DNA from 4 places in the Candidatus Enterococcus ikei genome. Region 2 is predicted to be linked to each of the others. Evidence: riboswitches for the same ligand, from Rfam matches in the RefSeq annotation. Region 2 holds a riboswitch; each other region holds the start of a gene.

Region 1 (8,310 bases), on a different contig from region 2:
ACTGGCATTTGAATAATCTGTTACATGGGTTTCTCCACCCGTTAATTTCCAAACTAGCCATGAATCGATCGTTCCAAATAATAGCTCTCCTTTTTCAGCTCGTTCTTGTGCTCCTTCAACATGATCTAAAATCCAGCGAATTTTTGTTGCTGAAAAGTATGCATCTACAATCAATCCAGTTTTTTCATGAATCATATCGCCATGTCCATCTTCTTTTAGTTGATCAGCGATTGGTGAAGATTGACGAGATTGCCAGACAATCGCATTATAGATCGGCAAGCCTGTTTGCTTGTCCCAAACGACTGTGGTTTCACGTTGATTGGTAATACCAATTCCGGCGATATCAGAAGGTTTAACACCAGACTCGATCAAAGCACCTGCAATCACAGATTGAACGGAATTCCAAATTTCATTTGCATTATGCTCTACCCAACCTGCTTTAGGAAAAATTTGTGTAAATTCTTTTTGAGAACTACCGATATTATTGCCTTTTTTATCAAAAATAATTGCTCTTGAACTTGTTGTTCCTTGGTCGATCGCCATGATGTACTTTTGTTCTGTCATTGTCGTTTCCTCCTAATTTTAAAAGCGTAGTAGGCCTTCTTCCATTTTTATCTTGTTCTTGAGAGGTTAGCCTGTCAAGTTAGCCACTTTTTTTGAAAACGCTTTATATTTTATGTACTTATAATAATCGGAAATGGTTTCATAAAAACGTCATCTTTTTTTTTATTTCAAAAATAAATGAAAGTTTTTCAAGATACGCTTGCTAGATAAGTAAAAAATAATATTGTGACTGGGACATAACTCTACGTGCCATATCCCAGCCACATTTAAACTAACTCATCTTTTACCATGTAGTTCGCGAATTTTCATTCTGATTTGATTGATATCATAAGTCGATCCTAATTCGGATAACACATAAACCTCTTTTACAGATCGATAATTATTTGGCTTCATGACATTTGTGATCATCAAGTCATATGTCCGTTTGGAATCATAAGGCTCAATTGTTAAACCATTCAAATTTTTCAAGCTTAAAACTAATACCTGCGTCATTACTTCTTTATACAGATGATCCATCTTCAAATCAATTCCGATACGTGTTTCTCCGACAATCTCAAAATCAATGGTTGCCAACACACTTAAATACTTCACCAATGACCATTCATGCAAGCTATTTCCTTGTTCATACTTCGTATCAAAGCATTCTAAGCTTTTATCTAAAAGAACATGTGAGAAATCTGCTAATTGATGACTAGAAAGATGCTGTTCTTTTTGCCATATATTTTCCCGATCAAACAACTCCAACTCTCCTTTAAAAAAATACAGTCGGCTATGAATCTGAGAAAAATAATAAAAAATCTTTTTCTCTAATTCTGGGAAAAATTTTTGTGGACGATAATATAATATGACATGCTCCAACACAAACGTATCCGCCAAAGAAGTTGGGGTACGCCGCCCTCGAATCAAACTATACGCAGCAAAATCTGACTGGGCTAAAACCGACATACTCGTTAAAAAAATAAAATGCAGTAAACTTTCTTCTTCATCGATTTCAAGAGGATAACGACTAAAAAAACGGATCACAAATGCGCGCAATGTTTTGAAAAAAGGATCTTGTTCATAGCTTTTACTTTTGCTATATAATTCTTTAAATACTTTTGACTGAACCAAGATTCTTTTTTTACTGATTGTCAGCCACAAGCTAATTTTCAATTTGCTATATTCCTCAAATGAAAGAGACAACGCTTTTTCTAAAGCTTCGATGATTCTGGAGTTTTGAACAGTTAGTGTTTTTTCTTGATGAATCTCATAAGGGGTTAAAAACCAATAAATTTGAAAATAAAAATAACGAATCTGCAGTTCTTCTCCTTTTAATTGTCCATTACGGATTTTAAGCTCAAACTCTTGCAGCAACTGATTTAATTCTTTGATTTTTCTGAATAAAGAAGACTCACTGATCATAAATTTGGTCGTTAATTGAGCAATCGTAAATTCTCGATAATGAAATAAATGATCAATCAGCTGAAACTTGATCGAAGCCCGAACATAATCATCTAAAACCTTACTGACAGAAAACTGATCTGACATGTGGATCGCCACCCATTGTCCATCATAAAATAACGAACAATCTTTTTCATAGGGTTTCAAATAATAGCCTAGCTCTTTTAAATCACTTTCAAAAGAAGCCTTTGAGACACCTAAATAATCCAATAGCTCTGTATCAGCTATACGCCCACCAGCTAAAATTACTTTTCTCAAAATACCAATTTCTCTTGCTTCTTTTTTATCAAGTAATTCTTCAATCTTCATCTGCTTCACTCCATAAACCACCTAAAGCCAACTGGTTCGTTATATCTAGAACGTTAGAAAAATAAGGATGATACAAAAAATCTTTTTGGTAAAATTCTTCCAACGTTTGACCCATTTGAATACCAAGAGCAAGTGTGTTGATTTTTTCTAAGATATTAGCTTTTGAAACTAATTGAGCACCTAGAATTTTATGGCTGTCGACTTCATAAATAATTTTCCCGGTGATTTTTTCATTCCCTAAAAATGAGGAACTGTATTGTTCAACCTGTGAGGCGGCAATTGGCTGCTCATGAAATAATCCTTCTGCTTCGGTCAAACCCGTACTTGCTATATAATAATCGACAAGTTTCGTCCCAATCGTGCGAATTGACCCAACAAATGGCGTTGTTGATTCTACAAGATTTTGAGCAACAACCAAGCCCGTTCTTACTGCATTGTTCACTAATGGGATATAAAAAGATTCATTCGACAAACTATACGGTACTTGAATACAATCACCAATTGCAAACACATCTGCTTGAGAGGTTTCTAAGTATTCATTTACAATAACTGTCTGATCTGTATGTGTTTTGATAAATTCATCTAAATAACCCAAATCAGGCCGTACATTCATCGCAAAAATAGCAGAATCACATGGTAAGCGAGATTTTTTCGTCTCTATTATCAAACCGTCTTCTGTATCGTTAATTTTCTCTACAGTCTCATCAAAATGAAAAACGACTCCTTTTGCTTCTAGTTCTTCTTGGACTGGCTGAATCATTTCTTGATCAAAATACTTAAATAATAAGTAATCCATCCGCTCAAACAAATGTACTTCTTTCCCTTTTTTCACCAATGTATCGGCTGCTTCTGCTCCGATCTGACCACCGCCGATCAAGGCTACTTTATCGCTTGTTTCCAATTGCTCGATTGCTTGTATAACGCCAGGTAAAAATTTATATTTTAAAACCTTTTCCGAATCACTGCCCAGAATTTTCTGTGACCATTGACTTGAACCAGTCGCTAAAATTAATTTATCAAACGACAAAAGAGATTCTGTCTCTTGTGTCTCACATTTGATGGTATGCTGCTTTGAATCTACACTGATCACTTTTGTATTTAATAATAAGTGAATGTTTTTGTCTGCCAATTGCTTTTTTGAAATAAATTGAGCATCTTCGATAGGCTCAATCACTTCATTAAAATAAAGATTGATCCCACCTGGTAAATAACCAACTGTTTGTTGTTTTTCAATTAAATAAATTTCAGCTTTAGGGTGTTTTTTTCTAGTAGCTAATGCAGCAGATACTCCGGCAAAAGAAGCGCCAATAATCACAACTTTCAAAGTCAGTCCTTCTTTCCAATGAATAAAACGTTTTCCTAAAGAATATCATATGCTTAATCACAACGCATAGAGATACGCTGATTTTATTAGTTATTTTAATAAAAAAAAGATCTGCTTACTCAACAGATACTTGAGTAGACAGACCGTTTATATTTAGTTACATATTAATTTCCCTTAAGAAAAGCTTGGATTGCTTCAGCATTCTGCTGCTCATCTAGCTCAATAACACTGCCAGACTCTGTGTAATCATTGAAGTTCCATGAACCTTCTACCGGAACTGAAAGTGATTTTAATGATTTTACTTTTCCAGATAAGAAATCTTTAGCTAAATCGATCAAGAGGTTAGTTGGGACATTGGTATCGATTTTACCAACTAGTTTTCCTGCAACTTGCGGCAATTCCCAAACTGGAATCAAATCTTTTGACTGATCGATCAATGCATCCATAACTTGCTGTTGACGTCTTATACGACCAAAATCTCCTTCTTCATCCATTCTAAAACGTGCATATTGTAATAAGCTATTTCCATGCAACGTCTGCTTGCCTTTAAATATATCGACACCATCTAGATTGATATCTTTTTCAGCTTCGATCGTGACTCCTTTTGGATATAGCTCGTCAATAATATCACTGAACTCTTTAAAATCCATCACCACATAATAATTGATTGGTAAATTAAAATTAGTCTTCAGTACATCTTTTGTCATTTGCGCACCACCGTAAGCGTATGCTGCATTTATTTTATCTTGTCCGCCATCAGGAAATGTTACATAGCTGTCTCTCATGATCGAAATCAATTTAGGCTGTTTCGTTTTTCCATCATAGTGCGCGACCATAAGCGTATCTGAACGTCCTTGATCCTCGTCATCATCTCTCGAATCATTTCCGACTACCATCACAGTCAGTTCTTTATCGCTTGTTTGCTCATCACCAGTAAAATTTTGGTTTTTATCAGAAAGTTTTGCTTCACTTTTTTCTTTCGCTGTTTGAAATGAGATCGCTGCATAACAGCCTGCACTAACGACCACTAGGAGAATTGATAATAACGTAATAATTCCTATTTTTACAGATTTTTTCATTGTTGATTCCTTTCTACAACTCGAATGTTTTGCGGTGTATAAAAAAACCTCCACCAAGAACACTCAGCGAAGGGATTAGATTACAGTAGTTAAAACTCACGACGACCGCCAGTTATTACAACTTACCTAGATCTTCTCTTCGTTGAGTTTTAGCACTATATAACGTAAAAAGCATTGCTTTTAGCTGCTTTGAAAATCGCCTTAATTCGACGACTTTTGTCCTACCCGTGCCTGTCTTTCGACATTTCTGAGCAGCAGCCTATGTTTATATAGGAGCCTCACCTAACAAGTATTTAATTCATTTTACACTATAAGCGTATCGCCTCACAAAGTCAAATTAAAATTGGATAAATTCCCGCCAAAAACAAGTAGCTAGAAAATAAAACTACCGATTACTCAGACACTTACGTAACTGATTCAGTTAGTTACAATGATAAAATTACAGATAATCTTTATGGTTTCTTAAACATTTTTGCTTTTTTATTGATACTTCAAATAGATACCCGCTCGCAACCAACGTGATCTTTTGCCTATATCTCATGATTTAGATAGACATTTTCTGTAATATCTGTTTCAATGTTTAGAAGAACATACCTTTGGAGGATATAAATGGATAATTTTTTAGAGAAACAGCAAGAATTCTTTTTTAATTTTTTAACCGATAGCATTGATAACTTTTTATTAGATCACTCGGATGAAACATTTTATGCGTTTGCCCTGGACTGCAATATCCACGAAGAAGGTGAGATAAATCTCTGCTTTAATACGACAGAACTTTGGCAAGAAACAACCGACTACTATACAGCTAAAGGCTATAACAATCAGCAAATCGAACAAATGAAGTACAATGCCGGCGACTGGGATGAAGATCAACGTTTTACTTCTCTTCATTTATTTGATGATTGGGTGGAAGACGATGAAGATATCGAAACTGTTCTTGAATGGCTTTGTCAGCAAATGCTGCTCTTACTAGAAAGTGAGACTTTTCAGCGCATTCCTAAAACAGACGATTTCAAACTGTTAGTTTATGATCATGATGAAGATCCGTCTGACTCACACGATCGATTTGAAAAAATATCAGTTATTGACTATTTTCAAATCGACTAATGAAAAAGAGAATCAAAAATATGACGAGGACCTAACTCTGTGAGTCATCTTCCCCGTCATATTAGAAATTCGATAGCTAGTAAAAGCAAAAACAACTCATTTTGCTCTGTCCTCTACAGCACTTATCTACTATAATTTAAAGTCTAATTCTTCGATGTTGAAAAGTGTTGTCAAAATTTTATTCACTTTTTCAAATAAAGCTTTTTTATCGATCATTTGGTCCGTCGTTTCAATCGTTGTGTTTTCACTGAAATACGTTAAATGATCATATTCTTCTTTAAGTGTAACTTGGTGATCTCCTTTTTTATAAAGAATAAAATCATCTAAAACATCTGTTTCGTATTCTCTTTTGTACCCATTTTTTAAAACAATCGTTGTAATCAAAGAGTTGACTGATAACTCATCTAAAGGCATTGTTTGTTCATCGATCATCAAAGTATAATTTTCATCTTCAATAATTCCACAAGCATTGCAACCTCCATCCAATAAATTGACCGTTTTGGTGAGTATCGCTTTTTTCATTTTTACAGATCCTTTCCTTAGCTTCCATTATTTCTTTACATATTATAGCAAAGAATGACACCTAATGAAGCCTTGAATAGGTTAAAAAATGGTTAACATATAAATAACTTGATCAATAAAAACAGCTTATTTTTTGGTTAAATCCAGAAAATAGGCTGTTTTTATTAATTAATTCTGTTTTTTCTTACGCCACAAAATATATCCTTGAATAAGGACGAGTAAAGCTAATAAAACAATCACTAAAATCAACCACATAGGAACTTTACTTACAACCTTAGTTTCTTTATTTTCTTCATTGATTACCTTCGCTTGTTCCCTAGTAATCTCAAATTCATTTTCAAATGCCCATTTTTTCCCCTCTTGATTGATCAGCGTTTTACTGATATATTTTCCGGGTTGTAACTGTCTTTTGATTGGCACTGGAAAATCCATCACAGAATCTGGCGCCATTTCCAACGCTTCTTTTTCCAACTTGATCAAAGGAGTCTCTTCCCCTTTTTTTCGAATTTCAAATTTTAGGTTCATTTTCTTTGAAATTGCTGCATTTTTATTGCGAATCGCATGGATCACTGACATTTTTTTTCCTTGTTTAGATTTCGCTACTTTTACTGAATCCATTTCATAATCAGGTAAAACCGATGTATCTGTCTCGTTCAAGACAACACCGACAACATAATGAAATCGCTGATTGATGGTCACATCTCTATTTTTAGTTTCGCTTTCAGGTAAATTTTTGGTAAAACGCAGACCTCCTACAATAACACCATCATATTTTTCCTTTGGCATTTTCAAATGAAAACGAGCAATTTTCGTTTCATATGGTTGCAAAGAAATATTCGTCTCAAGAACCTTGATCAACGATTCAAAAGGATACTTCAAGCTTTTATCTTTGACACCTTTTAATGTGTAATCAATCATCCCCTCTTCAGTTGTCGTTGCATTTATCGCACTGACGGAGACAGAAATAGGTGCATCTTCTGGATTAACCAATTTAACTTGTAATTCTTGCTCCTCTTCTGGAAGCATCTTTAAATCAAAATATGATTTATTGATATCAACTTGATTTTGCGGAATAACTGCTTGTACATAAAAACTGTTTGTTTCTTTACTATTTTCTTGTGCAAAACCAGCTTTTGTATTCCATAAACTAAATAAAAAAATAAGTCCGATAGAAAATAATATATGAATCATTTTTGACCTAGAACAACCACTCATCTAAATCACTCCTTTCATTTAATCAGAAAAAAGAGTGGAATAAAATACTGCTCATCCCACTCTTTTTAGATCACGCTTTGATTCTATGGCGCATCCGCCAATGTCCAGTCGATCGTAGAGGTATGTTTACCAAGTGTTGCCATTGCTGCTGGCACTTCTAGTGTCACGCCTGTGTTTTCAGCATCTGGCCAAGTGAATGTCCATGTTCCAGCACCTGCTCCTGCTGCAGCCGTTGCAAATGGTGTCGCAGTTGCAGCTCCGCTCATTAATTTGACTGTATTAACTGGTGTTGGTGCATCTGCATCACTATTTGTGCCTGCTTGTGTATTTTTAAAATTCAAGCTGGCATTCGGTAAAGAAGCCGCAGCGGAACTGTTTTTAAAACCATTTAATTTTCCACTAAGTTTCCAGCCGACATTCGTTCCACGGGCATCAGAAACAACTACATTAATCGTATCAGGATTTGTCGGAATATAAGAAGCATCATTTACCGAGATCGTTTGTGACGCATAGCTGATTGTAGAAACAGCTTCTAAAGTCAAAGCCCCTGGTGTAAACGTAACATCCAAATCAGTTGCTTTATTAATATCAGCAGCTGATGCAGATTGACCTAAAAATAATGTACCAAAAACAATCGATAAGAGTAACATTTTGGAACCAGTAGTAACGAACGTTGTATTTTTCATTTTCTACACCCTTTCTTTATTAAAAAATCCTATTTTATTTGGCACCGACAGAAACAATGGTTCT
Region 2 (8,310 bases):
AGTAATTGTTGGTTTAAATGTAGTTACTGCTGCATAAGGAGTCTCTTGTTCCTCATTTATTGCAATCAAGGCGCCATCTTCTCTTCCTTGAAACGCTTTTCCATCTAAAATAATCAATTCTCCATCTAATCCAGATAAAGTACCAATCCCAAAATCGCCTTTTTTTAAAATATTAGCGATCGTTTCAGTCCCATCCATCAAACCTGCCATTAAAGCACCTAACGTTCCGTGCTGATATAAGACTGTTTCTTTTGTCATTATTATCACCTTTCTAATAAAACTGATCTGGTAAAATCGTTTCGCCAAGTTTTTTGTTGTCTTGGTAATCAATTGGAATATCGATTACAACAGGGCCCTCTGTTTCGAAACCAGTCAAAATCGCTGCTTTTAATTCTTGTGCGCTCGTAGCTCTTAACCCTTTTGCACCAAACGCTTCGGCATATTTCACAAAATCGACAGGGCCAAAATCCACACCGGAAATCCTATGATATTTTAACTGCTCTTGGAATTCGACCATGTTGTAACGGCCATCGTTCCAAATCAAATGAATGATATTCAGCTTTTTGCGGACTGCTGTTTCAAGATCCTGAGCAGAGAACAAGAATCCGCCATCGCCTGATACAGATATGATTTGCGTATTTGGTCGAACCAATGCAGCTGATATCGCCCAAGGAAGCGCGACTCCTAAAGTTTGCATCCCATTACTAAAAAGCAAATGACGAGGCTCATAACATCTAAAATGGCGGGCCATCCAAATATAGTGGCTACCTACATCGACAGTTACTGTCATCTCATCTGTCACAAGATTTTGCAAGGTATCAATAACTTCTAAAGGGTGAGTCAGTCCATTGACAGCTGATGTTTCTACATTATCTCGTTGGATGAGCTTTTCATGTAATGAATCTAAGTATTCTGTTGCCTTTTCTGACAGCACTTTCGCTTCGATACTAGGCGATAAAACGGTCAATGTCTTCCCGATATCTCCAATCAATTCCCGCTCTGGTTGAAAATATTGATCGATTTCTGCTGGAGTATCGTCGATTACGATAATTTTTGAATCCCCTTCTGCATTCCAGTTTCTAGCTTCATATTCAATAGGATCATAGCCCACAGCAATAACTAGATCACTGCGTTTTAATAGCATATCCCCTGGTTGATTGCGGAACAATCCGATTCTTCCAAAGAAATGATCTTCCAATTCCCTAGAAATAACACCCGCTGCTTGAAAAGTCTCAACTACTGGTATGTTTGTTTTCTCAACAATGTCACGAATCGCATTGGCTTCTTTTTCAGTAGATGCTCGCATACCTACTAATAAAACAGGCAATTCAGCTGCTTTAATTCGTTGAGAAAGGTATTGAATATCTTCATTTGAAGCAGAACCGATTTTTGGATCGCTCAAAGGTTTGATATTAGCAGCTTTGACCGTTCCATCGACGACATCTTGAGGAATACTAATAAAACTGGCTCCTTTTTTCGACGACTTTGCTAAACGATAGGCATTAGCTAAAACTTCAGAAATCGTCTCCGGATCTTGGATTTCAGCGCTATATTTCGTAATTGGTTCAAATAATGCGGCATTATTCATACTTTGATGGGTCAATTTTAATAAATCTCTGCGTTTAACTTGACCGCCGATTGCTAATACGGGATCGCCTTCTGCTGTAGCTGTTACTAAACCTGTTGCCAAATTACTTGCTCCGGGACCACTTGTCGCAACGACAACACCCGGGTTGCCTGTTAAACGTCCAACTGCTGCTGCCATAAATGCTGCGTTTTGTTCATGTCGTGTCACAATCAATTCTGGGCCATCATCCACTAAGGAATTAAATAGACCATCGATCTTTGCTCCTGGAATACCGAAAACATAATCAACTTGATGATTTTTCAAACTTTCTACGATTACTTCGGCACCATTTCTGCTTTTATCCATCTCGTGTTACACTCCTTTTATACATATGTTCCAAAAATTCAAAAACCTTATTGTATAAGGAAATAAAACTGAAACATACAAATTTACGAACTTTTTATGATACAGATAAACACTTTGTATCACTTTTTTTACATTATAGCACGTTGATAATTTTTTGTTTAATCATATGGGTCAACAAATTAAAGAATGATGTGACAAAAGTCGTTTAAGTTCGAGAAATTAGACTAAAAGAGCCCGAGAAAAACTAAAAAATCAGTTTTCTTTCGGGCTCTATATCAGAATAAACGGTGAAAAAAACAGCTACTACGATTCGCTTCAATCACATTCTAAGTGCTAAAGTACTAAGACTTGAAGACTTCGGAAATAAACGCTTTTGTCTCAGTCATTTAAAAAATTTTTATTTAATTTCGATAATTTGCTCTTTTATCCTCTATTTGTTTTTCAAAATCCATTCCATAACCAAAATCATATGTGTGCCCCAATTCATCCTTGTAACACTTCATATCCAATGGTACATCTTCTTTTTGTTGTTCAACAGTTTCCATATCTGCCGGCATCTGAAACGGCAACAAACCAGAAGGTGTGAAATCACCGCTTAAAACACTTAAAATTGCTTGTGTTTGGACACCAAAATCAGCGATGATCGCTTCTACAAAGGGTTCAAATTCTTTAACGATCGTTGGATTTTTCATAGTTAATGAAACAATGATTGGCAAATGAGGATATTCATTTTTCAATGCCAAAATAGTTTCAAGATCTTTATTATTCGCTGCTTGATTGCTTTTACCTAGATAGGACCGATTGGTACCAGCTAAGCTTTTCTTACGAGCAAGTATAGCCGTATAAGATGAATATTGTAAACTTATTGGTAAATAACCATTCCCATTGTCTTCCCTAGAATAGCCAACAGTTTTAGGCGATTCTAAAAATACCAGAGCAACCTCTGCTTGTTCTGGTGTATCTACTACTTGGAAATACTTTTCTACTACAGCGGAACTGACAGGATTTTTTTCACAAGCAGGCTGTATATTACCAAACCAGTCTGCCGATTTCCCTATTTTCTGTTTTGGAATATAAACATTGATCTGCTTTTGTAACGGCAATAAACGATTTTTATTTTTTAGCAACACTAAAGATTTTTGTTGCGCATTATAACCAGCTGCCATAAACTCAGGATTTCCCACTATTTTCTCTGATTGTTCTGGACGTAAATACGGGTTTTCAAAAACTCCTGTTTGAAAAATGTTTTTTAATAGGCGACGTGCTGAAATGCGAAACCTTTCCTGCATTACCTTTTCTCCATGTTTTAAAACGCCTAATTCGTAAGCAGCTAATACTGGTTCAATCTCGTTATTACCGCCAAATTGGTCAACTCCTGCTGCTAAAGCTTTATAATGACGCTCTTCAACTGTTAAATCTTGGACACCCCAACTTTTCCCACCAATAAACTGGTCTAGTTCGACCGCATCTGCTGTAATCGACCAATCAGTACAAACAACACCATCATATTCATATTTTTTACGTAATAAATCATTGATAATAAACTCGCTAAATCCATTCCCAACGTTCTCATGATTTTTTTGATCTTGATTATAAGAAATAGTGTAATATGGCATAACGGCAGAAGCCTTTTGTGTTCCATCTTCTAATTCAAACGCACCATGCAAAAAAGGTTGCAAATGTTCGTTAAAATTATTCCCTGGATAAACAGCGTATTTGCCATAACCATAATGCCCATCTCGTCCAGCTTCACCACTACCGCCGCCAGGCCAATGTTTGACCATTGCATTTACGCTCTCTAGACCCCAGCCATTTTTTCCATTCTGAGTCGTTTGAAACCCATCACAATATGCTTTAGCTAAAGCTGTGACTAATTTCACTCCTTCTCCAAAGGTTCCTGAAAAACGCATCCAGCGCGGCTCAGTTGCCAAATCGATTTGTGGCGATAGTGCTGTCGTAATTCCTAACGCCCGATATTCTTTACTAGCAATTTCACCGAATTGCTTAACCAATGCTGGATCGAATGTCGCAGCTAAACCTAATTGTTCCGGCCATTTAGAAATATCTCCGCCAGCCCCTGCATTAAATTCTGTATCTGCACTTGTGCTGTGTCTAGGATCAGAACTAATATTCACAGGTATACCCAAATCTAAACTTTCTGCCATTGCCTGTATATTATTGGTCCACTCAGCGGCAATTTGAGGAGAATCAACAATGGTTAACAAGACATGACGAATATGGTCTTTTTTCAAAAATTCTTTTTGCTGATCTGTTAAATTAGATAGTGATCCAGTATAATCATTTAATGTTTTACCATCATATGTTCCAGAAAACATTTGAACAAAATGATTGTCATTTTTTGCTACAGTTTGATGGCGGCTATATAACATCAAACCGGCAATTTGTTCGATCGATAATTTCGAAACCAAATCCTCGATTCTTTCATCAATTGGTAACCGCCAATCTTCATAAGGATCTAAAACACCATTTTTATTTAAATCTTTAAATGCAAAACCATCTTCTTCTATCAATGTCACACCAGATGCTTCAGCATACCCAAGGGTTGCTCCATTTTCATTTTCAACAAGTGTCCAATTTCCTTGAGCTATTTTGCGATAGGTCATATCGATTTCCTCCTATTTCTAAATAAAAGTAAACGCATTCTTTTGCTAATTCAATCTTACAATTTTTTACGATCAAATGCGATACTAATTTTTATTCCAATATAAGTTTGTTATTTTCTGATTCACTTCAATTCTGCTTAAGAAAGTATAAAGAAAATAAAACTTAATCTATTCTCAATATTAAGTTTCTCTGATTTTTTCATAATAAAATGGTCAAACAAAATCCCTGCAATACTTGATTTTATAACTTAAAAAATTATAAAATCAAGCAAATGATGTACTTACTCCGTTCGTTATATTATAAAAAATTTAATACTTCCCTCATTGACTTCAAGTGATATTTTCACTATATTTAGGGCGATCTGAATAACTTGTTAGGTGAGGCTCCTATGGAAACACAGGCTACTGCTCAAAAATGTCGAAAGACAGTAATGGGTAGGACAGGAATTGTCGAATTAAGGCTTTTCACAAAGTAGCTAAAAGCTCTGCTTTTTACGTTTCATAGTGCTAAAACTCAACGATGAGAATGATGAAAAGCTCTATTTGTGCTGAAATCAATCCCCCTTCGCTGAGTTATTTTAAGCGAAGGTTTTTTATTTTTGATAAATAATATTGGCGAGTGTTAGGACTTTAGGAGGTGAAAATTGATGCACAAGAAGACATCTAGTTATTATTATGAACTATCTTCTTTAGTGTACAACCGCCTTTATCTATTATTCAGAGCAAAAAGAACTTTTTATACCGTCATCCAACTCAATTCCTGAAGCCAAACTTTATTTGATGATCAATTAAAATGATTAGCGAGGAATAAAAATGAAAACAGTAAAGAAACTTTTAATTTGTACGGTTCTTTTTGGCATATTGGTCGTTACCGCTACTGGAAGTTATATCGCTATTAGCTTTCATAATGGAAAAAAAACAGCCCAGTCTCAAGTAAATAAGTCTAAGAATACGAATTTTTCTGGTGATCAACAGACAAATCTAAAAGAAATCACGATTATGTTGATAGGCGATGACGGACGTGAAGATGATGAAGATGGTGGACGAGCAGATACGTTGATGGTCGCCCATTATAATAGCGAAACAAAACAACCAAAATTAGTCTCGATCATGAGGGATTCTTATGTGCAGATTCCTAATCATGGTTTAGAAAAAATCAATGCTGCTTATGCTTTTGGCGGCGCCGAATTAACAAAAAAAGTGTTAAACGATTCGTTTAACTTACCAATCAATTATTATATTTCTGCTAATTTTAATAACTTTATTCGATTAATCAATGAACTGTATCCAAAAGGCATTGAAATTGATGCGGAAAAAGACATCAACCTAGACAATGTTGATATCAAAAAAGGCAAACAAATCATGGATGGTAATACCTTGTTGCAATATGCCCGTTTTAGAATGGATGAAGAAGGCGATTTCGGTCGTGTCAGAAGACAACAACAAGTCATGGATGCCTTAGCCAAACAATCTAAAGAAGCAGTTTCATTCATGCAGCTACCTAAAATTGCCGGTGAAGCTATCGGTTACTTAGACACGAATATACCTGCTGATTTGCTAATAGATTTAGCTAAAGATTTTCTGAAAGGAACTGTTAAAAATCTCAAAACGTTATCCGTACCAGTTAAAGGGAGCTGGACTTTTAATGATTACACAGAGGCTGGAAGTGTTTTAGAGATCGACGAAACGCAAAATGCACAAGCCATTCATGAATTCTTGAATGATGGAGCAGAAAAATGAAACAGCACAACAGATTATCCAAATTGCACTATGTAGATTTTTATATTTTAATCCCTTATTTCATCCTATGTATCATCGGTATTTTAATGGTCTATAGTTCTAGCTCTTATCAGTTATTAGACAGCGAATTAGGAACAGCTAGTAAGGCTATCAAACAGACAATGTACTTTATTTTTAGTCTAGTCTGCATGTTTTTTGTTTATCGATTTAATTTGAGTGTACTTCGCAAGCCTAAAATGATGCATTTTATCTTAATCATGACCTTTCTTTCGATTATTTCTTTACCGTTTATCGGGACAAGTGTAGGTGGCGCCAAGCGCTGGATCAATTTAGGCGTACTTTTGTTTCAGCCTTCAGAGTTAGTGCCTTTGGTATTGGTTCTTTATTTAGCGGCAAATTTAGCAAAAACAGATACCTTAGTTCCTTTTACCTTTAAAAATCATAAACGTTCACTACTGGTTTCAATTTTCTTTATGTTTTTTGTTGCATTACAGCCAAATATTGCTGGAGCATCGATGATTTTTATTCTTGTTTTGGTTCTATTTTTATCCAGCGGTTTATCCCCTTTATTTATGTCACTAGCGTTGATTGGCTTTGTTGCACTAAAACGATTAGGCACCTTGATCTTATTGTCTATCCCAACTCATTGGATGCCACAAAAATTTGGTTATTTAGTGACACGATTTGAAGTAATGCAAAACCCATTTATTGATCCCACAGGCAAAGGCTTTCAAACGTCGAATGCGTACTATGCTATGCATAATGGCGGATTTTGGGGCTTAGGCTTAGCCAATAGCATTCAGAAAAAAGGCTTTTTGCCAGCAGCCGATACGGATTTTATTTTTGCGATTTGCATTGAGGAGTTGGGTTTAATTTTTTCTTTAGGGATTTTATTTTTAGTTTTCTTGATTGTTGGTCGTTTGTTTTTACTAGCAATCAAATCGAAAAACCTTTATTACTCTTATCTTTTTATTGGCTGTGGAATGTTGCTTTTACTTCAAGTAGCCGTAAATGTAGGGAGTCTGTTAGGGTTTATTCCAATGACAGGACTAACTTTTCCTTTCATCAGCTATGGCGGATCTAGTTTGCTGATATTGAGCATTACACTTGGGATTGCTTTGAATGCTCATGCAACAGAGCTTAGAGAAACATTCAGACAGCAAGGAGGCAGAACATGAGAAATGCGATACTTCGAAAAAAAGAAGCAATAAATTACGCCCTTCTTCTCCCTGTTTTCCTTTTAATATTAGTTGGATTTATCGCTCAATATGGAGCATTTCATGCTGACCCTGCTGTTAAATCGGTTGCTCCTTTATTGAAGAAACAATTTTTATGGACTATTTTAGGCATCGGAGCTATGTTTTTCACCATGTTTATTCCTATTAAATATTTATGGAAACTGACGCCGTTTTTCTACTGTTCATCGCTGATTTTAATGGGATTGCTTGTAAAATTCCATGATCCTATTATGGCTGAGGTAACAGGAACAAAACGCTGGATTCGGTTAGGCCCAATTTCATTTCAGCCATCGGAATTTATGAAGCTTGGTTATATTTTAATGTTGGCTTATATTGTTACCAGAAGACGACAACGTTCATCCTATCCTTCAACTTTAAAAGAAGATTTCCATTTATTGGGAGAATTATTTTTGGTCAGTATCCCTATTTTAGGCTTGATGTTTTATCAAAAAGATTTTGGCACGAGCTTAGTTTTTATCTCGATTTTGCTTGGCATAGTCCTTGTTTCTGGGTGTTCTTGGAAAATTTTAACGGTGGGATATAGCATATTAGGCGCACTAGGCATTAGTGGGATTTTGTTGGTATTGACGGAACGAGGACAAAAAATTCTTTCGTATCTTCATTTCAAGCCTTATCAATTTAATCGAATTCATGCTTGGCTCAATCCTTTTGAATACGCGGATTCAATTTCTTTTCAGCAAGCACGAGGTCTGACAGCGATTGGTTCTGGAGAAATGCTTGGAAAAGGGCTGAACGACTTACAAGTCTACGTCCC
Region 3 (8,310 bases), on a different contig from region 2:
AAAGCACTCGTTGAAAGTAAAAAATCAACAATTCAAACGAATTTAGTGAAGATAGAAAAGGCAGAGGCTCAGCTTGAAAAAGAAAAAGAGAATCTTGTTGCCAAACAAGCAGATTTGAATGTTCTAAAAGCAGAAGTAGATTCTGAAACATCAGGTGCTGAAAGTTCGAAAAGCAAGCTTTTAAAAGAACAACAAGAAGCATTAAAGGCTCAACTTACAAATGAAGCGAAAAAGAAAGAAGCTAAAAAAGTTGAGACTGCTAAAACAGATGCTACAAAGTCTGATACTTCAAAAGCACCAGAAACAACAACAACTCAAAGTGAAAGTACTTCGGATACCACTACGGCACCGTCTAATACTGATGAAACAAATGAATCAACAAAACCTAACACTGGGAATAACGGAAATGAGCAAGAAAGTACTGGACCAACAGAAAAACCTAGTGATCCAGTAACACCACCTGTGACTTCTGGTGATGCAACATTCCAAGCTCTAAATTCTTTACGAGCTGCTCATGGATTAAATCCAGTTAGCTGGGATGCGGGACTCGCAGCTGCAGCGAGTAGCCGTGCCTCTACTATGCAAGATTTCCAAGTGCCATCAGATCACTGGAATAGAGGTGATGAAGTGATTGCCTTTATGTTTGCACCTGGTAATTCTGTCATCATGGCTTGGTATAATGAGACGAACATGACATCACCATCTGGAACAGGTCACCGAGATTGGGAGTTGAATCCTAGCATGACACGTGTTGGATTCGGATATGCAGGCGGTGTAATTGTGGGACATTCTGCCTAATAGCAATATTTAATGGAATTCAATTAGCATAGTAGCGTGAAGCAAAACTTCTTTAGTCGTTTTGTTTTACGCTTTTTTATTTTCGATTCAGATTATTTATTTTGGCAACTACCTATTTGTCCGTTAAACGTAATATCTATTAAAACCAGCTTTAAAAAAATGAATTTCTAATCTCTTCTATGCTATAATAAATCAGTTGATACTTAAATTTTGGAGGAACTATTAGATGGACGGTATTTTACCTTTATGGAAAGAAGCCGGCATGACTAGTCATGACTGTGTTTTTAAACTAAGGAAAATTTTACATACGAAAAAAATTGGTCACGGCGGTACTTTAGATCCTGACGTATCTGGGGTTTTACCTATTTGTATCGGAAAAGGGACAAAAGTAATTGAATATATGGTTGATTCTGGTAAGACATACGAAGGTGAAATTACGCTTGGTTTTTCTACCACAACAGAAGATGTCAGTGGAGAAATTGTTGAGAAAGTAATACTGTCTAAACCTTTTTCAAACGAAGAAATTGATGCTGCTATGCAAACGATGACAGGTGTGATCACACAAATTCCACCGATGTTTTCAGCAGTTAAAGTTAATGGTAAACGTCTTTATGAATATGCTAGAAATGGTGAAGAAGTTGAACGACCAGTGAGAAAAGCGACGATTTATTCTTTTGAGCGCACCAGCGAGCCTGAATTTGATGAGGTAAAGGGAACGCAAAGCTGGTGTTTTAAAGTCGTTTGCGGTAAAGGAACGTATGTTAGAACTTTATCTGTAGACACAGGTATTGCCTTAGGAGTACCTGCACATATGTCTGATTTAACTCGTATGGCAAGCGGTGGCTTAACAGCAGAGCAATGTTTGACTTTAGAACAAGTTGCAGAAAAAATGGAGCAAAATGAAATCAATGATACCTTATTACCGATTGAAACAGCTGTCCAGCAATTTCAACGCATCGATCTATCTGACGAATTGTATCAAAAAGTCAAGAACGGCGTTCGATTAAGTCCAGCTGAATTGGCTTTAACAGAGATGCCCGAAGACTTAGTCGCTTTATTTTATCAAGATCAGGTTGTGAGTTTATATATGGCGCATCCGACTAAACCCAATGTATTGAAACCTAGCAAAGTGCTAAGAAATAATTAATAGAAAGAAGTTTTATCATGCAAATTATTCCAATTCGACATCCTTATAATCCAGAACAAATCCCTACTGATGACGTTGTTATGGTTTTAGGCTTTTTTGATGGTGTTCATCGTGGACATCAAAAAGTAATTGAAACAGGTAAAAAATTTGCCGAAGAAAAAGGCTTGAAGCTAGCTGTGATGACCTTTAATCAACATCCTTCGATTGTTTTTCAAAAAGTTCTGCCCGAAAATATGAAATATTTGAACAGCTTAGAACAAAAAGAGCGATTAATGAAAAAACTAGGTGTAGATATTTTATATGTGATCGAATTTACTTCAGCGTTTGCTCATTTAGCTCCGCAGGAATTTGTGGATCAATATATTGTCGGGCTGCACGCTAAAGCTGCAGTTTCAGGTTTTGATTATACTTATGGTCCTAAAGCGATTGCGGATGTTGCTCATTTACCAGGCTATGCCAAAGATCGATTTGAAGTCGTTACGGTAAGTAAGGAAGAGTTAGATGGCGCAAAAATCAGCTCAACACGAATTCGTGAACTGATGGAGCAGGGGCGAATGGAAGAAGTCACTGAATTACTAGGTTATGTTTATGAAACGGACGGAACAGTCGTTCACGGGGATGCCAGAGGACGTTTATTAGGATTTCCAACAGCTAATATCAAAGTGAAAAGTACTGTGCGCCTGCCTAGGATCGGTGTCTATGCTGTGAAAATCAAAATTGGTAATAAGTGGCATATTGGTATGGGATCGATTGGTCATAATGACACATTTGGTGATGGCCGTGATCTCACAGTAGAAGTCTATATTTTAGATTTTCATCAAGATATTTATGGAGAACAAGTAACGGTACGTTGGAATCATTATTTGCGGGATCAGGTTAAATTTGATGGAGCTGAAAGTTTGATTGTACAGCTAAAACAAGACGAACAAGATACTGGCGATTATTTTTTAGAAAAGTAATAGCGCTATAAATATTTTAGGATGGTTCATACTTTCTATTCTGTCATAATTGAGGATAAGCAAAAATAGTTGCTTATTAAAATTTAGGAGGATGAAGTCCATGAAAAAAATTATTTTAGGAGCAACAGTTTTGCTATGTTCAGTGGCTTTAGTAGGTTGTGGGAAAAATACGGATAAGAATAAAGATAAATCCGAAACGCCGTCATCTTCGAAAGTTGAAAAAAGCAGTAGCACTTCAGAATCTAGCAAAAAAGATAGTCGAGAAAAATCTGATTCCAAAGAGGCTGATAAAAAAACATCAGAATCTACTGCTAAAAAGAAAAAGTAATCTATCATTTTTATTCAAAAGAAGAGAGCAAAACAAAACTGATAGTGAGTTTTGTTTCGCTCTCTTTTCTTGACATCTAATTTTTTATAAAAGTCAATCAAACGAAGCATTAGTAAAAGATGACAATACTTGCTTTACCTCAGTGCTCATATATTTATTTTTAAGATAATAAATAGACATAACTCTGATTGGCAGACTTTTATGAGTGATTGAGACGATGTTTAAATCATCTAAATGACATTCTAAATATTGTGGAACGATAGAAAAAGTATCTGTGTTGCTTACCATGTAAAGGATCAGTTCAGTGGAATCAACTTGAATATCATATTCTTGAGACCTTTCTGGGAGATGAAGAGCCATCCAGTCATAAATTGTTTTTGTTTCAAGGAACTTTTTATTGAAAAAAATAAATGGATAGTTGTCAAATAAGTCTAAAGTAATTGTCGAGTTCTCTAAAAGCGGATGTCCTTTTCGCATGATAATTTTGTATTCATTTGAATAAATATCTATTTTATTTATGGTAGCAGGCACATTTGCTATGGAAGGACCAATCCCAATGTCTGACTCCAACTTTTCAAGCGATTTGAAAATGTTATCTGAAATAATCGTATTTACTCTTAAATGTTTATATTCATGAAACAATGTAGAAAGAGTGTCATTTAATTTGAATTCTAGATCATTTAAAAAAAGAGAAATCTTGAGCGTTGTTATCCTAGGTTCTTTTGTAGTAGAAAGGTCATTGATCTCTTCACAAATATAAAACATTTCTTGTTTGATCCGCCAACAATGCGTTTCTAATATTTTTCCAGCAGGAGTAAGTTGACACTCTCCGCCGTTTCTAAAAAATAATGCCGTTCCAATTTCGTCCTCAAGGTTTTTTATTTGTTTACTTAGTGCAGCCTGTGAAATATTTAGTTTGTTACTGGCTCTGGTGAATTGTTTTTGTTCACAGAGTGCCAAAAAGTAATTTAAATGGGTTAGTTCCATAATGAGTTGCTCCTTTCAAACTACAAATTAAAAGATATATTGAAGCTGTTCAATAAGATATTCATGTGTCTTTGAGAGCGGAGAGCTTGAAGAATAGCCAATAGAAACATTTCTAAAGGGAGCATCAATGATCTCGACAGAGACAGTATTTAAGTAATTAGGAATTGAATCTACTAATGAGTAAGGAAGAAAGGCTACTCCAAAGTCTTGATCAACCAAATTTAATATTGAAATTGTAGATGGAAGTTCATAATAGCGATTATCTTTCAGTTCAGGATGATTTGTTTCAATCCAAGAAGTGATGATTTGTTTTTCGTAAATTTTGTTTGAATAATTGATTAGTGGTATTTGCTGCAAATCTTCCGCCGTTAATTCATCTAACTCGGATAATTGATTGTTAGTGCTGACGAAAATACTATATGATTCAGAAAAAATTAAGTCACTTGTTATTTTCGAATTTGTTTCTGACAAAATACCGATAGCAATGTCGATTTCATTATTTCCTAGTACCTCTTCTAGATTTTCAAAATAACTGTACTCAAGCGAAACAGAGGGATAATGAAGACGGAATTCCGTTAATAATTTAGCAATTAAATAATCGATATCAGGTAAATTAGTACCGATTTTGATTGTTGCAGTTTCTCCAGTATGAACGAGTAAGTTGATTTCATTGACTGCCATGTCAAATTCTTTAAAAATTTTTTCTCCTCTAGTTTGTAGCACAAGCCCTTCTGCGGTTAACTTGTTATTACCGTAATCTCTTGTTATCAATTGAGCATGTAATTCCAGTTCTAATTCGCGGATATGAGTGCTCAAATAAGGTTGAGAAATACCTAATTCCTCCGATGTCTTTGTAAAGCTTTTGCTTTTACATAATGCTAAAAAATAATCTAAGTGTTTTAGTTTCATTTCCCCATCTCCTTCACTCAAGTAAAAATAAAATTCTAATCACATATAAGATAAAATAATTTTAGATAAAATAGTTCATTTTTTTAAAAAATATATAAAAATTTAATAGTATCTATGATTATTTTGAAATAAGCATAATTTGATGTACAGGAGAAAGAGCAATTTTCAGACAAATAGGAAAAGAGCCTCTTCAATTGGTGATAGCAGACCAATTGAAGAGGCTTTTATCAGGTTGTTGCTTTCTGATAAGAAATGATGAACGTTAAATCATGCACTGTAAATAATTTATTTACTCGTTCATTATATTCGTACTGATGCATTTAAACCATTCTATTTTACTTATAGTGCTATTCCTTTTTGTATGGATTAAATATGAGAATCTTGAGAAAACAAATCCCACTTCGCAGAAAATACGAAGTGGGATTTATCCGAGTTAATATTGTAAAAAGGAGTATGGATTGTGCATAAACGAAGTTGGGATGTTCGTCTACATAACTATCATAAATAGAAATGAGCAAATAAACCATCCCTTTTTATTTATACCTTTATTCTATTTTGTAAATGATTTGATGTTGGCTAACAAAAGCTTAAGTACGCTGATAAAACTATATACAAAAAAAGTTATAGCGGTATAAGTTTTTTAGTCTATAAAAAAATGATGTAACTCATTAGAATGATAGTGTAATTCTTCTTGTTAGGTGAGGCTCCTATACAAACACAGGCTACTGCCCAAAAACGTCGAGAGACGCCAATGGGTAGAACAGGAATTGTCGGATTAAGGCTTTTCATAAGGTAGCTAAAAGCTGATGCTTTTTACGTTGTATAGTGCCAAAACTCAACGATTGCGAAGACTCACGGCAGAGCGGGCTGAGTTTTCAGTGCGTTTTTTTTGTGTGGAAAGGATGTGGTTAGTGTGCCAGAAGATAGTTCGATCAATAAATCAGTAATTGAAAGAAAAGAGGAAAAGACAGATGCAAAAAGAAATGAAGAACATGATCCATGAAAAAGCATATCAAAAATTAGCTAACCTATCTATCGATAAAGTATTAGAAAATTTTTCATCTTCTTGGGATGGACTAAAAGCCAGAGAAGTACAACGTTCTAAGGATAAATTTGGCGTAAATAAAATCACTGATGATAAAAAGAAATCATTTATTTATACGGTGATAAAATCATATGTTACCCCATTTACAGTTGTATTGATGATTCTTGCAACTATTTCATTTTTTACGGAATATGTTTATGCAGAACCAAGTGAAAAAGACCTTGCCGGCGTATTGATCATGCTCGTTATGGTTTTGTTAAGTGGAACAATGAGCTTAGTTCAATCAGTAAAATCAAGCAATGCAGTTAGTAAATTGCAAAATATGATTCAGATAACTGCAACAGTTACTAGAGAAAATAAAGAAATGGAAATCCCCATGGATGAAGTTGTCTGCGGTGATTTAGTTAAACTTTCAGCAGGTGACATGATTCCAGCAGATTTACGTCTGATCCATGCCAAAGACTTGTTCATCTCACAATCTGCGATGACCGGAGAAAGTTTTCCAGTTGAAAAGAAAGTAAAAAATACAGTGCATACCAACAATAACCAAACAGATTTTGAAAATTTGTTATTTTTAGGCAGTAACGTGGTCAGTGGCAGCGGCGTTGGTGTTGCAGTTCGAGTCGGTGACAATACTTTATTTGGAAAAATTGCTCAAGATGTAGCAGATGACGAGAAAAAAACTAGTTTTGAATTAGGTGTGAATAAAACAACCTGGCTTTTGATTCGTTTTATGATGGTGATTACACCAGCGGTATTTTTGATTAATGGAATCACTAAAGGTAATTGGAGCGAAGCGTTGATGTTTGCGATTGCGACAGCGGTCGGTTTGACACCAGAAATGCTGCCAATGATCGTAACGACAAATTTGGTCAAGGGTTCTAGAGATATGGCAAAAGAAGGAACGATCATGAAAAATGTCAATGCGATTCAAAACTTTGGAGCGATGGATATTTTATGTACCGATAAAACCGGGACATTAACACAAGACAAAGTTATTTTAGAATACCACTACAATACGTCGTGTCAAGAAGATCGCAAAGTACTGCAGTCTGCTTTTTTAAATAGTTATTTTCAAACAGGTCTTCGTAATTTAATCGATAAAGCAATTATTGAAGCGACATCAAAAGAATTAACCATTGATGAAGAAGATTATTTTAAAATCGATGAAATACCTTTCGATTTTAATCGTAGAAGAATGAGTGTGGTTGTCAAAGATAGAAGAGCCAATCAAAGTAGCTTGATCACAAAAGGTGCAGTTGAAGAAATGCTTCAGGCCTGTTCTTATATCAATCAAGGTGGCGAGATTGTTCCAATCACGTCAGAAATAAAAAAACAAGTGCTAAAAACAGTGAATGACTTAAATGAAGATGGTCTAAGAGTGTTAGCAATCGCTGATAAGAAAGTCAATAATCAGTTAGATGATTATTCTGTTGAAGATGAAAAAGAACTTGTTTTACAAGGGTATCTAGCATTTTTAGATCCTCCTAAAGAAACGGCAGCGCAAGCTATCCAAGCGTTGAAAAATAACGGAGTTTCAGTAAAAATCTTAACTGGTGATAATGAGTTAGTTACACGATCTGTCTGTAGAGAAGTTGGTCTGGGCTCTGAAAAAATGATCAATGGTTCAGCAATTGCTAAATTAACTGAGACAGAATTAGAAAAAACAGTCAATGAATACAATGTTTTCACAAAAGTAACACCAGATCAAAAAACAAAAATCGTTAAAGCTTTGAAAAAGAACGAACAAACAGTTGGTTTTATGGGCGATGGGATCAACGATGCTGGAGCGATGAAAGTTTCCGATGTAGGGATTTCTGTGGATACGGCAGTTGATATTGCCAAAGAATCAGCAGATGTTATTTTACTGCAAAAAGATTTAATGGTTTTAGAACAAGGAATCTTATCTGGACGTCGAGTGTTCAGTAATACAATGAAATATATTAAAATGACAGCAAGTTCAAACTTTGGAAATGTTTTTTCCGTGATTCCAGCAAGTATCTTTTTGCCATTCTTACCAGTGGCACCAATTCAATCACTTTTCTTAAACTTGATTTATGATACTTCCTGTATGTCTGTTCCGTGGGATAATGTTGACGCAGAATATGTAGAAAAACCTAAAAAATGGGAAGCTAAG
Region 4 (8,310 bases), on a different contig from region 2:
TCATCTGTTCGATCAGATAAATACTTAGGTGCAATATCCAAAACTGTAAACGCTCCAAATTGTTTTTCTCTAGCCAGACGTACACACGCTCTGGCATACGCAACTAAAACACTTGCCGTAAATTCCGGATTACTTTCTAGTTGTAAATTATATTCAATAACCTGTTTCGTATTTTCATGCGTTGTGCCAGTATGAAGAACCGTTCCTCCATGTGGCATTTCCTTGTGCTCTTGATCTAGTTCCGCTTGGGAAATAAAATGAACTTCAGTATCATACTCAGCAAAATAATTAGGCATTGAAACAATTATTTCACGAATTTTTTCTCCATCGGCTCCTTCATCAAGCACGACAAAACATTCTCTAAAATGTTTATCACGAGTAGTTAAATCCAGCTGCTCACCCGCTTTTAGTTTTTCAATAACATCGTTATTTGGAATCGTATATTGAACGGCATCTGCAACACCGGCAATTCGTCTTAATGCATCTGAATGCCCTTGGCTGACTCCTTTTCCCCAAAATGTATTTGTCTGTCCGACAGGTAAAATACTTTGAGCATACAAGCGATTTAAACTAAACAAGCCTGGATCCCATCCCGTTGAGATAATTGAGGTTGTTTTATTTTCTTTTGCTACTTTGTCCACTTTAGCAAAATGCTCTGGAATTTTAGCATGTGTGTCAAAGCTATCGATGGTATTAAATGAATGCGTCCATTCTGGCGTTTGCGCTGGTAAATCTGTCGCTGATCCTCCACATAAAATACAAACATCAATAGCATTTTTTTTAGACGTAAGCTCCTCCATTTTATAGGCTTGTCCACCTTCTGTTTGAACCAATTCAGGTGATCTTCTTGTAAAAATGCCTACTAATTCCATGTCTTTATTTTGCTTAAGCGCGCGCTCAACGCCACGTCCCAGGTTCCCGTACCCGATAATTGCAACTTTTATCATACTTACATTCCTCCACTTCTATGAATCAAATTATACCAAAAGAAAAAGTCATTTGACAATCGGAAGTTGGGCATTCGGTTTTTGAAAACAGAGCATTTGGACGCCAAGTTAGTTTATATTCAATTGTTTCTTTAATTCCGATGTAACTTTTTGTTTCTCTTCTTCTGAAATACGCTGATATGAAATCCCTCCATCGCCAGTATAGCCATCACCTGTAAACCCTTCTCCTTGCATTTGATAACTCTCAATATCGCCCAGGGCTTGCTGGTAATTTTTCATTAATAATATCATTTGATCCAAAGTCATATCCGTTTGTCCATTATCTCCAATGACATCTAATAATTCTTGGTATCGAAGAACATTTTTCATAGAAGTTAATTCTTTAGTAAGCTGAATCGTTACTTCCCGCTGCCTTTTTTGTCTGCCGTAATCCCCCAACGGATCTTCGTATCGCATTCTCGCGTATTGTAATGTTTCCCAACCACCTAAATGCTGTTTTCCTTTTGGATAATGGATTCCTTCTGCATCGAACTCAAAATCATTATTGACCGTAACTCCACCAACCGCATCACTTAAATCCGCTAAACCATCCATATTGATCACAAAATAGTGATTGATTGGGATATCTAAATAATGTTCAACCGTATCGATCATCATTTCGTCACCACCAAAGGAATGTGCATGATTGATTTTATCGTACATTCCATCTTTCCCAATGATTTCTACATAAGCATCTCTTGGAATACTTGTGATCGTTGTTTTCTTTAATTGATTATTCACCGTTACAACCATGATAGTATTCGCTCGAAAATCCGTCTTACGCTTTGAATCATTGGCAATTCCTAAAAGTAAAAAACTGGCCGGCTCGCTCTTTCCCAATTGCGCAGATTTAGTTTTTCGATTTAACGGCTGATATATTTTATCTGCTGTTTTTTGAACATTCTTAAACACACTTGCACCATACACTGAAGCGCCCGCCACGACAACTAAAAGAAATGTTAAGGCAGTTAAAATCGTTCTTTGAATAAATCGTTTTTTTGTTTCTGACGTTGCCAATTTCTTATTCAAATAAACTCTTTGAAGACAAGTGTAGGAAAAATTTACCCAAATAAAACTTAATAGAAAACCTGCGATGATATCACTTGGATAATGAACTCTTAAATAAATTCGACTAAAGCCGATCAACAGAACATAAAGGAGCAATAGACCTTTTAAGCCATTGTAATTTTTCGTTTTCTTTGGAGAAAATGTGTGGATGACCAAAATGACTGAACATGCCAAACACATTGCTAAAAGTGAATGTCCACTAGGAAAACTGTAAGAGGTCTTCTCCGCTAATTGTTCTACATTTGGCCTTGTCCGTGCAACCAGATGTTTCAAGATAAAACCAAAAGCACTAACTATTAAAACATTGCTACTCATCCAAATAGCTAGTGCTTTATGCTGATTTCTCCATAGGACAAATGAAACTATAAGACTCACGATAAAAATAGGGACGATTGTTGTAGTTTTTGCAAATAGATTCACCAAACTAGTCAGTGTTTCATTTGGTTTCCAATTAAATTGATAAATCCATGAATCTAAATTAGTGAACCAAGTAACCTTTTTAACAACTAAAAAACTAAGTAATGAAAAAAGTACAATACTAAAAATAACTGGCGTAAATTTCTTTTCTTTCGACATATACATGTGATAAAATCCCTTCATTCCTATATTCATTAAAAAAACTAATTCAAACTTGGTTCGTAAATATAAGCATTACCTAAAAAACTGCTAAAAGATTCTATTTCCTATTAGTTAGGAGTGAATCATTTAGCAGTCTTTTCCATCTCCAACCAACCTCACTCCAAAAAAACACAAGCAGGTACAAAGACGGTATACATTCAGTAAATGCAATCGGTTGCTACTTTACCAAAAGAAAAAAGCCAAACATTTTTTTCCTAAGACGTTTGACTTTCAATCAATCTCATCGTCTGAGTTTTAGCACTATACAACGTAAAGAAAAATTCTTAGCTATTTTATGAAAAGCCTTAATTCGACAATTCCTGTTTTACACATTGGCGTCTTTCGACGTTTCTGCGCAATAGCCTATGTTTGTATAGGAGCCTCACCTAACAAGGTTATTTATCTATTCATTTTGTTAAATAGTACCGCTATGAAAAAGTTTTTTCAAGTTATTTTAAGAGTCTTTATGTTTTCTTAATTTTAAATCACAAATTTGATTTAGGTTGTTTGAATGAAGAAATAGAACTTGCAACAAAATAAAAGTCGCACAATGCAAGATGAAAGCATTATGCGGCTCGAAGGAAATATAAAAGTTATTTTAATTATTTACGTTTGGGACATAAAAAGCCAAATAGTTTTATCTGAGCCAGTTGCTTTACCAACAGTAATATAGTCTCCATATGTATTTACTGGAGAACCATTATGGTAAACATTGCTTAATCCTGTTTCTTGTTCACTAATCATAAACGAAGCTGCATCACTTTTTTTACTTAAATAAATATACCCTCTATTTGATACTGTAAAATAGTTATAATCTTTAAAAATAGGATTAGCAGACCTAATTTTGTAATAGCTAATAGTCCCCGGTTCTTTTTCTAAGTAAACACCTTCACTTTTACTACCTAACGTTGCATATTCCCAATTATTTAAGTCACGTCGGCCTGTAAAATATCCTTTTATCTTATTAGTATTTGCGTCTCCTCCGATCATCGCAGCTTTCCCAGTGGGCAGCGCTGCATAGCTATCAATACCAAACGATAAGCTTACACCAATCAATGTACTCAAAACCATAAAGAAACTGACCAATCTTTTAACATGTAACAATCTTCCTGTTGCCTTCATCATTATTACCACCTTTTCTATTTGTGAAATATATTACATGATAATAATAATATTTTTCTAACACAAAAAACGTTCAATATATTACTTTAAAAGTAGATTTATGGACTTTTTGAAAATTATAATAACCACAAAGAGCGTATTGAGGCAAAAAAAAATTCTGTAACAGTCAATATTTTCAAAAAAAAACACCTTTTTGACCTAAGCAGTCTATTTGCTTCATAATACCCATTTTATGAAAATAAGAAAGAAGCTAGAAATGGCTTAAAACAGCCTTTACTAGCTTCCGTTGTATTATAATTTTTTTTACTCACTAATCGCTTACTCATCTAACTCTTCAAACTGAGAGTTATAAAGTGACGCATAATAACCACCTTCAGCAAGTAGTTCTTCATGTGTTCCTTGTTCCTTGATATCACCATCTTGCATATAAAGAATTTTATCTGCATCTTTGATTGTTGATAGACGGTGCGCAATAACAAAGGATGTACGGCCAGCCATTAAGTTGTTCATAGCTCCTTGGATCAAGCCCTCTGTTCTTGTATCAACTGATGATGTTGCTTCATCAAGTATCAAAATCGGTTTGTCAGCTAAAATAGCACGAGCAATCGTTAGTAGTTGTTTTTGACCTTGAGAAATATTTGACGATTCTTCATTTAATTCCATGTTATAGCCGCCAGGTAATGTTTGGATAAAGTGGTGAACGTGAGCGGCTTTCGCTGCTTCATAGACTTCCTCATCTGTTGCATCTAGACGACCATAACGAAGGTTCTCCATGATGGTTCCTTTAAATAACCAAGTATCTTGTAAAACCATCCCGATATTTTTACGTAAATCTGCACGATTGAAGTCTTTGATATTATGACCATCGATTTTAATCGCACCAGATGTTACATCGTAAAAACGCATCAATAGTTTAACCATGGTTGTTTTACCTGCACCAGTTGGTCCGACGATTGCCACTGTTTGGCCTGGATCGACATGTGAACTGAAATCATTGATAATGATTTTGTCTGGTGTATAACCAAAACGAACATGTTCAAAGTCAACCATTCCTTTGGCTTTATCGATTTTAACCGGATTTGGTACTGTTTGTGCTTCTTCGTCCTCTTCTAGGAATTCGAAGACACGTTCAGCAGCTGCTGCCATAGATTGAAGTAAGTTTGATACTTGGGCTAATTGAGCAATTGGTTGTGTTAAGTTACGAACGTATTGGATGAATGCTTGAATATCTCCGACCGTGATCGTACCATTATAAGCTAAGATCCCACCAAAGATCGCTACTGCAACGTATCCTAGATTTCCAACAAAGTTCATGATTGGTTGCATCAAACCAGAAAGAAATTGTGATTTCCAAGCTGATTTGAATAGTACATCATTTTGTGTTTTAAATTCTTCAAGAGAATTTTCTTCATCATTGAAAAGACGTACGATATTGTAGCCACCGATTGTTTCTTCTACTTTACCATTGATCACACCAAGATATTCTTGTTGTGTTTTAAAATATTTTTGAGAGTTTTTTACCACAATCAAAATTAAGATCATTGAAATCGGTACAATCAAAATAGCAATCCCTGTCATTTGCACAGAAATCGATAGCATCATTATGATAACCCCGATGATTGTAAAGACAGATGTGATCAACTGTGTAATTGATTGGTTTAATGATTGACCTAAAGTATCCACGTCATTCGTGATACGAGATAATACTTCACCAGTCGTACGACTTTCAAAATAGTTCATCGGCATGCGATTGATTTTTTCTGAAATCTCTTTACGCATTCGATATGTGATTTTTTGCGAAATCGTTGACATGATCCAGCCTTGAATGATCCCGAAAGCTGAAGCCACTAGATAGAGTCCTAGCATGAAGAGTAGAATTCCACCAATTTTATTAAAATCAATTCCACCAGTTCCTTGATATTTTTTTATCAAACCATTGAATAGTTCTGTGATGGCTTGTGATAAGATTTTTGGACCCCAAATATTAAATACAGTTGAAGCAATTGCAAAGATCATTACAAAGAAAACAGGTATTTTATAAGCACCAATATAGGAGATTAATTTTTTTAGTGTTCCTTTAAAATCTTTGGCTTTTTCCACTGGAGCTCCATTTCCAGGTCCGCGTCCGCCACGAGGGCGATTTTGTGTTTGTTCTGCCATTCTATTCGCTCCTCCCTACTCAGCTTCTTCTATGCCTAATTCAGCATTGCTCAATTGTGATTGGGCAATTTCTTGATAGACAGTGGATGATTTCATTAATTCATCATGTGTTCCATGATCGACTACACGACCTTCGTTTAATACGATAATATTATCTGCATGAAGGATCGTAGATATTTTTTGGGCAACGATGATTTGTGTTGCGCCTTTGATATTTTCAGATAAAGCTTTACGTAATGCTACATCCGTCTTATTATCAAGTGCTGAGAATGAATCATCAAAGATCAAGATTTTAGGATTTTTCGCTAAGGCACGAGCAATCGATAGACGTTGTTTTTGTCCACCAGAAACGTTCGTTCCGCCTTGAGAAATTTCTCGGTCATAGCCTTTTTCATTTGAATCGATGAATTCTTCTGCTTGGGCAATTTCAGCTGCTTTTCGCATTTGTTCATCAGAGATATTAGCATCCCCAAATTTGATATTTGATGCGATATCGCCTGAGAATAAGATCCCTTTTTGCGGCACAAATCCAATGATTTCATGTAATTTATGCAAGCTCATTTCACGAACATCGATGCCATCGATCGTGATTCGTCCACCCGTTACATCAAACAGGCGTGGAATCAAGTTAACGATTGTAGATTTACCTGAACCTGTTGAACCGATCAAGGCAGTTGTTTGTCCTGGTTTGGCCGTAAAGTTGATGTGATGCAACACATCTTCGTCAGCATCACCATAACGGAATTCTACTGCTTCAAATTTCACTTCACCTTTGAAGTCGTGATCATCTTTTGGATGTTCTGGATCTTTGATTGTTGGTTCTGTTTCAAGTACTTCTTCCACACGCCCAGCAGCAACGTTGGCACGAGGTAAAATAATTGAAACCATTGATAACATCATGAAAGCCATAACGATTTGCATTGTATACGTGATAAAGGCCATCATATCCCCAACTTGGAGTTGACCGTTATTCATATTGTGTCCGCCGACCCAAACGATCAGAACAGAAATACCATTCATCAATAACATCATGACAGGCATCATAATCGACATCGCACGGTTAACAAATAATTGTGTTTTCATTAAATCAGTGTTGGCGCGATCAAAGCGTTTTTCTTCAAATTTTTCTCGAGAAAACGCACGAATAACAGGTAAACCAGTGATGATTTCACGAGAAACCAAGTTTACTCTATCGACTAAGTTTTGTAATGCTTTAAATTTAGGCATCGTTGTTAATAGTAGAGTTAATACTAAGATTAAGACAGCACCAACTGCTACACCGACGATCCAGCCCATACCCGTTCCTGTTTGATAGACATTGTAAATCCCACCAATACCTAAGATCGGTGCATATAACACGATACGCATGATCATTACGATCCCCATTTGCATTTGCTGGATATCGTTGGTATTACGTGTAATCAATGAAGCTGGGGAGAATTTCTCCATTTCAGTGTTTGAAAATTGTAGCGTCCGTTCATATTGACCGACACGCAAATTTCGTCCAACAGATGCAGCTACTAATGAGGCAATCAACCCGACGATAATTGCAGCTACCGCTGAAACAAGGGTTAAAAGAACCATTTTTGTTCCCGTTTTGACCATGTAATCTGTTTGAATTTGTTTTGTATTCATATCTAGGGCTTTGTATTCAGCCAGTGTGAATTGAATTCCCACTGTTTTCATTGAGTCTGCCCCTAGATCACCTAAGCTTTTTTTCGTAGCATTACGAGCTGTTTCGACTTTCTCTGGCATAGCGTCTGTTTTTGTTTTGATTGAATCAGCTAAGGTTTTAGCTTGCGCACCTTTTTCTTGTGCTTGGGCTGCCAACTCTTGTGCTTCAGTTCCTTTTTCCATTGCTGTTGTAGGATCAGTTGCTGAAGCTGCCGCTGCACCTGCTGCTTTAGCTTGCTCACTTAATGTCGTTGCTTGTTCGCCAAGTTGTTTGGCTTTAGCTGCATCTTCTCCGATTGCTTTATAATCATCGATTATTGCTTTAGCTTCACTTCCGCTTGATGAATCTTTAGATTGAGAAGTTGCCAGCATCATCATTGGCAGATTAAAAATATCTGCTAACTTGGCTTCTGTCATGCCATCTTGAAGATTTAATTTATAGACTTCAACTTCTTTTCCATCGATTTTTTCAGTTGTCAATTTATAGTTGTCTTCAATTATTTTTTTCTCATCATCTGTCATGAACATTTCAATTCCCTGAAGAGATGTTTTCCTGATTTTTTCAGGTGTAGAATATTCAAGCCCTCCTTGTTGAATACCAACATCGACGATACCTGATGTTAATTTTGGTAAGCTTAAATCACTATTTGCCTGTACAACTAAAAGCACAAGAACTGCGATG

The links. A riboswitch is a leader RNA that binds a small molecule or an ion and turns the genes downstream of it on or off. The one in region 2 is predicted to bind magnesium.
Region 1: linked by a shared signal. The riboswitch ahead of JZO69_RS10600 (LCP family protein) and the one ahead of JZO69_RS06865 (LCP family protein) in region 2 are both predicted to bind magnesium.
Region 3: linked by a shared signal. The riboswitch ahead of mgtA (magnesium-translocating P-type ATPase) and the one ahead of JZO69_RS06865 (LCP family protein) in region 2 are both predicted to bind magnesium.
Region 4: linked by a shared signal. The riboswitch ahead of JZO69_RS04705 (phosphatase PAP2/LCP family protein) and the one ahead of JZO69_RS06865 (LCP family protein) in region 2 are both predicted to bind magnesium.

Annotation. Positions count from the first base shown of each region.
Region 1 covers NZ_JAFLWD010000025.1:20,121-28,430, reverse strand. The annotation lists gene glpK (glycerol kinase GlpK) at 1-564, opposite strand, end outside; gene JZO69_RS10610 (helix-turn-helix domain-containing protein) at 841-2,313, opposite strand; gene JZO69_RS10605 (FAD-dependent oxidoreductase) at 2,303-3,628, opposite strand; gene JZO69_RS10600 (LCP family protein) at 3,802-4,716, opposite strand; M-box (ykoK) riboswitch at 4,845-5,013, opposite strand; gene JZO69_RS10595 (DUF4303 domain-containing protein) at 5,326-5,823, shown strand; gene JZO69_RS10590 (DUF4809 family protein) at 5,953-6,345, opposite strand; gene JZO69_RS10585 (WxLIP family cell surface protein) at 6,514-7,560, opposite strand; gene JZO69_RS10580 (WxL domain-containing protein) at 7,644-8,246, opposite strand; gene JZO69_RS10575 (adhesive domain-containing protein) at 8,281-8,310, opposite strand, start outside.
Region 2 covers NZ_JAFLWD010000015.1:1,702-10,011, forward strand. The annotation lists gene budA (acetolactate decarboxylase) at 1-258, opposite strand, end outside; gene alsS (acetolactate synthase AlsS) at 272-1,933, opposite strand; gene JZO69_RS06860 (glycoside hydrolase family 3 protein) at 2,335-4,557, opposite strand; M-box (ykoK) riboswitch at 4,921-5,090, shown strand; gene JZO69_RS06865 (LCP family protein) at 5,371-6,297, shown strand; gene JZO69_RS06870 (FtsW/RodA/SpoVE family cell cycle protein) at 6,294-7,475, shown strand; gene JZO69_RS06875 (FtsW/RodA/SpoVE family cell cycle protein) at 7,472-8,310, shown strand, end outside.
Region 3 covers NZ_JAFLWD010000007.1:7,284-15,593, forward strand. The annotation lists gene JZO69_RS02820 (PcsB-like coiled-coil domain-containing protein) at 1-798, shown strand, start outside; gene truB (tRNA pseudouridine(55) synthase TruB) at 1,025-1,945, shown strand; gene ribF (riboflavin biosynthesis protein RibF) at 1,963-2,904, shown strand; gene JZO69_RS02835 (hypothetical protein) at 3,005-3,232, shown strand; gene JZO69_RS02840 (LysR family transcriptional regulator) at 3,326-4,219, opposite strand; gene JZO69_RS02845 (LysR family transcriptional regulator) at 4,247-5,128, opposite strand; M-box (ykoK) riboswitch at 5,812-5,982, shown strand; gene mgtA (magnesium-translocating P-type ATPase) at 6,100-8,310, shown strand, end outside.
Region 4 covers NZ_JAFLWD010000009.1:132,994-141,303, reverse strand. The annotation lists gene JZO69_RS04710 (diaminopimelate dehydrogenase) at 1-947, opposite strand, end outside; gene JZO69_RS04705 (phosphatase PAP2/LCP family protein) at 1,056-2,636, opposite strand; M-box (ykoK) riboswitch at 2,906-3,073, opposite strand; gene JZO69_RS04700 (hypothetical protein) at 3,279-3,797, opposite strand; gene JZO69_RS04695 (ABC transporter ATP-binding protein) at 4,113-5,954, opposite strand; gene JZO69_RS04690 (ATP-binding cassette domain-containing protein) at 5,970-8,310, opposite strand, start outside.